Regions from separate parts of the Arthrobacter sp. P1_H7 genome, predicted to be linked through region 2. Evidence: riboswitches for the same ligand, from Rfam matches in the RefSeq annotation. Region 2 holds a riboswitch; the other holds the start of a gene.
What was found. Region 2 has a riboswitch for glycine ahead of gcvP (aminomethyl-transferring glycine dehydrogenase). Riboswitches for the same ligand answer to the same signal wherever they lie in the genome.
Positions count from the first base shown of each region.

Region 1 (2,449 bases), on a different contig from region 2:
CGCAGGACGAAGGCCGCACCATGCCAGGGCGCAACCAACGAGGATGGCCGGAATCCAGTGAGCCGCGGACGGCACTGCCGCGGGGACGTTGATGTGCCCAACGAAGCCGATAACCCACTCCACCGTCCACGAAGCGAACGGCACCGCCACGAGTCCGGCGGCCAATGCCGCCAGGCTCCGGGACCTTGAACAGAGCAGCAGGTGCGCCACGAGGGCCGCAGCGAGGGAGGCGGTCACGCCCGCGAGTAACCCGGCGAAGTAGAGGCTCGCCGTTGTTCCGCCCGTCAAGCCGCCGTCGAGCACTGTGAAGGACTGGACGGCCGCCGTGAACTGAACCACCAGAACGCCGGCTGCCGCGCACCACGTCACCAGTCGCCGTCGGGCGGGGGACCAGATGCGCACCGCGAGTCCGGCCGCCGCACCTCCTACGGTGAGGAGGGCCACGATCGTGGTGAGTTCGTACTGGCTTAGCGGCAGTAACGACACAGGCATCTGGTCTGGAACGACCTCTGCGCCCCACAAGTTCTGCAACGGGAGCTGTGCGCCGGATACCAGCCAAGGGCCCAAGCCGAGCAATCCTGCCAGGATCCCGATCAGACACCCCCAAGCGGCATCCCCGGCGGGAGTCCTGCTTGGTGGTCTGCTGGGGGCTGCCTGTTCCATCGCTTGATCCGGAAGGCTCACGGAGGCTCCTTGCGTATGAGCGCTCTGGCGGGACGCGCATGAAAATGTAAAGTATCCCGTTCAGAATAAGGCGCCGAATGGACTAACGGCGAAGAGCTCCCGCCGTCGTCCGCGGGAACAGCGACTCAATTGAAATAAATTTTGCATCCTGCCCGGGAACCGGATAAATTGTGAGCTGTGTCACCGACCAGTGGCACAGCTTATGATCTGCGGCGGGAGAGTCCTGCCGGTACGTTCAGCAGGCGCCGTAGGAGCAAATCCTCCCCAGGAATCTCTCAGGCCCACGTACCGCCGCGGCAAGGCAACTCTGGAAAGCAGTCCGGGCAACCGGGCTCACCGACGGTGCAAGTGGCGCGCTGCTATCAGCAGGGCAAAACGGAAACTCTCAGGTCCAATACAGAGCGGGGAGGAACCCGAATCATCGTGGCGTCTTGATGCCACCTGAATTATGGAGTTCCTCTCATGACGGTTCAATCGTCCCCGTCCACCTTCGCAGACCGCCACATCGGCGCCCGCCGCCAGGCCGACATCGACACCATGCTCAAGGCCGTCGGCTACGACAGCGTTGATGGCCTCGTTGACAACGCGGTCCCCGATTCCATCCGCCAGGAAAAGCCCCTCACCCTGGACAGCGCCCTCAGCGAAGTCCAGGTGCTGGCCGAACTGCGCAAGCTTGCCTCCAAGAACAAGACGGCCGTGCAGATGATCGGCCAGGGCTACTACGACACCGTCACCCCGCCGGTGATCCGCCGCAACATCCTCGAAGCCCCCGCCTGGTACACCGCCTACACCCCGTACCAGCCGGAAATCTCCCAGGGACGCCTCGAGGCGCTGCTGAACTTCCAGACCATGGTCCAGGACCTCACCGCGCTCCCGGTGGCCAATGCGTCCCTCCTGGACGAGGCCACCGCGGTTGCCGAGGCCGTGCTTCTCATGCGCCGCGCCAACAAAAACAAGTCCGCTGCCGGGGCCAAGACCGTCCTCGACGCCGACTGCCTCCCGCAGACCATTGCCATCGTCAGGGGCCGAGCGGAGGCGCTGGGCTTCGAGGTGCAGGTCGCTGACCTCTCCGCCGGTCTGCCCGACGGCGACATCAACGGTCTCGTCCTCCAGCAGCCGGGCGTCTCCGGCCGGGTGTGGGACCAGTCCGGCGTGATCGCGGAGGCCAAGGAACGCGGCGCACTGGTCACCGTGGCGGCGGATCTGCTTGCCCTGACCCTGATCACCCCTCCGGGTGAGCAGGGGGCGGACATCGCCGTCGGCTCCACGCAGCGCCTGGGCGTGCCGCTGTTCTTCGGCGGCCCGCACGCCGCGTACATGGCGGTGCGCGAGGGCATGGAACGCACGCTCCCCGGCCGCATCGTAGGCGTCTCCAAGGACAACGCCGGCGTCCCGGCCTACAGGCTGGCCCTGCAGACCCGCGAGCAGCACATCCGCCGTGAGAAGGCCACGTCCAACATCTGCACCGCGCAGGCATTGCTGGCCATCGTGTCCTCGTTCTACGCCGTTTACCACGGCCCTGACGGGCTGAAAGCGATCGCCGAGACCGTCCACAACAACACCCGCGCCCTCGCCGCCACGCTGAAGATCGTCGGCCGCGAACTGGCGAGCGACTCCTTCTTCGATACCCTCACGGTCCGTGTGCCCGGCAAGGCCGCCAAGGTCATCGCCGCCGCCGAGGCCCGGGGCATCAACCTGCGGCTCATCGACGCGGACACAGTTGGCGTGTCCGTCGATGAAACCACGACGCCGGAGGTCCTCTCCG
Region 1 is NZ_JBFUCO010000010.1:57,005-59,453, reverse strand. Features, by position in the region: gene AC1DXI_RS11200 (hypothetical protein) at 1-492, opposite strand, end outside; glycine riboswitch at 888-985, shown strand; glycine riboswitch at 987-1,094, shown strand; gene gcvP (aminomethyl-transferring glycine dehydrogenase) at 1,147-2,449, shown strand, end outside.
Region 1: another riboswitch for glycine. It lies ahead of gcvP (aminomethyl-transferring glycine dehydrogenase); the one in region 2 lies ahead of gcvP (aminomethyl-transferring glycine dehydrogenase).

Region 2 (2,449 bases):
GTGGCTGGGGTGATCGATGCGATGCTCATGAACGTAACTATACCGTCTGGACGGTACAGTTAAGAAATGCGCGGCCGGACAGGCATGATGGGAGGCATGCCCAGGAAACCCGTCGCCCGCGAGGCCGTACTCGATGCCTTCGAATCCCTGCTCATCGAAGTCGGCGAACGCGCCGCGACGCTCGACGCCGTCGCGCGCCGGGCCGGCGTCTCCAAGGGCGGCCTGCTCTACCACTTCCCGACCAAGGAGGCGATGATCGCGGTCCTGCTGGAACGGCTGGACCGGCTTCTGGCCGCGGATGTTGCGGCCATGGCGGCAGCCCCCGAGGGGGCGGCGGCATACTTCATCAAGTCCTCGGTGTGGGCGGACACGCCTATGGACCGGGTCTTCGTGGCGGCCACGCGGCTCGCCGAGGTGGCACACGGGGAAACCCTCCGCCGCTTCGCCGCCGGCCAGGCGAGCTGGCTGGAACTGCTGGCGGCCGACGTCGGGCCAGCCATGGCGAAGGCCGTCCTGTACATGGGGGACGGGCTGTACTTCAACGCGATGCTGACCCGCGGCCCCGGCGGGCCCCTGCCGGAAGTCGAAGCGGACGTCCAGGGCCTGCTGGCCGCCGTCGAGCGCCTGCGCGGCTGACGCCCCCCCCCCGAGCCCAGCCACCCCCGCCGAAGTCGCCGGACGCCTCCGGGCTCGCCGGAAAGTTGCGGCGACCCCGGACGTTTCCGGCGAATTCGCGCCGCCGGATTTCCCGGCGGGCGGCTCGACGGCCGTAACCTGGGTCCGCCGCCGGGAGGGAGTTTGCGGACGCGCGCCCGGCATAGGACAATGAGAGCTGTGACTGTTGTCACCCCCAATTGAATACGCCTTTGATCTGCGGCGGGAGAGTCCTGCAAGTAGGTACAAGCAGGCGCCGTAGGAGCAAACCCTCCCCAGGAATCTCTCAGGCCCATGTACCGCCGCGGCAAGGCATCTCTGGAAAGTAGCAGGCGTGTCCCAGACATGCTGTGCTCACCGACGGTGCAAGCGGAGCCTTGAAACGCAGGCTGCGCGGAAACTCTCAGGTCCAATACAGAGCGGGGAGGAACCCGAATCAATGTGGCGTACCCTGCGCCGCCTGAGTTATGGAGTTCCTTGTGACTGTTACCCCAGCCTCCACGTCCTTCGTTGACCGGCACATCGGCGCGCGCCGCCAGGCCGACGTCGACGCCATGCTGAAGGCTGTCGGCTACGACACCGTCGACGCCCTGGTGGACACCGCCGTTCCGAAGGATATCCGTCAGGACGCCGACCTCGCGCTCGCCGCGGCCCTGAGCGAGGTCGAAGTCCTCGCCGAGCTGCGCAAGCTGGCGTCGAAGAACAAGACCGCCGTGCAGATGATCGGGCAGGGCTACTACGACACGCTCACCCCGCCGGTGATCCGCCGCAACATCCTCGAAGCCCCGGCCTGGTACACCGCGTACACGCCCTACCAGCCGGAGATCTCCCAGGGCCGGCTCGAGGCGCTGCTGAACTTCCAGACCATGGTCCAGGACCTCGTCGGCCTGCCGATCGCCAACGCCTCCCTGCTGGACGAAGCCACCGCCGTCGCCGAGGCCGTGCTGATGATGCGCCGCGCCAACAAGAACAAGGCCGCCCACGACGGCAAGACCGTCCTGGACGCCGACTGCCTGCCGCAGACCATCGCGATCGTCAAGGGCCGCGCCGAAGCCCTCGGCTTCGAGGTCGAGGTCGCCGACCTCTCCAAGGGCCTGCCCGACGGCGTCATCAACGGCGTCGTCCTGCAGCAGCCGGGCGTCTCCGGCCGCGTGTTCGACCACACCGCCGTGATCGCCGACGCCAAGGAACGCGGCGCCCTCGTCACCGTCGCCGCAGACCTCCTCTCCCTGACCCTCATCACGTCCCCGGGCGAGCAGGGGGCTGATATCGCCGTCGGCTCCGCCCAGCGCTTCGGCGTGCCGCTGTTCTTCGGCGGCCCGCACGCGGCCTACATGGCCGTGCAGAAGGGGCTCGAGCGCTCCATGCCCGGCCGCCTCGTGGGCGTCTCCAAGGACAACGCCGGCGTCCCGGCCTACCGCCTGGCCCTGCAGACCCGCGAGCAGCACATCCGCCGCGAGAAGGCCACCTCCAACATCTGCACCGCCCAGGCCCTGCTGGCCATCGTGGCTTCCTTCTACGCCGTCTACCACGGCCCGGACGGGCTGAAGGCAATCGCCCAGTCGGTCCACGTCCACGCCAAGACCATCGCCGCCTCCCTGAAGGCCGCCGGCCTGGACGTGCTGCACACCTCCTTCTTCGACACCATCACCGTCTCGGTGCCGGGCCGGGCAGCAGAGATCATCGCGGCAGCCGACGCCAAGGGCGTCAACCTGCGCGCCATCGACGCCGACACCGTCGGCATCTCCGCCGATGAGGCCACGACGGTGGGAGTCGTCGCCGACGTCATTGCCGC
Region 2 is NZ_JBFUCO010000019.1:5,985-8,433, reverse strand. Features, by position in the region: gene AC1DXI_RS17910 (MFS transporter) at 1-29, opposite strand, end outside; gene AC1DXI_RS17905 (TetR/AcrR family transcriptional regulator) at 97-636, shown strand; glycine riboswitch at 868-966, shown strand; glycine riboswitch at 968-1,082, shown strand; gene gcvP (aminomethyl-transferring glycine dehydrogenase) at 1,122-2,449, shown strand, end outside.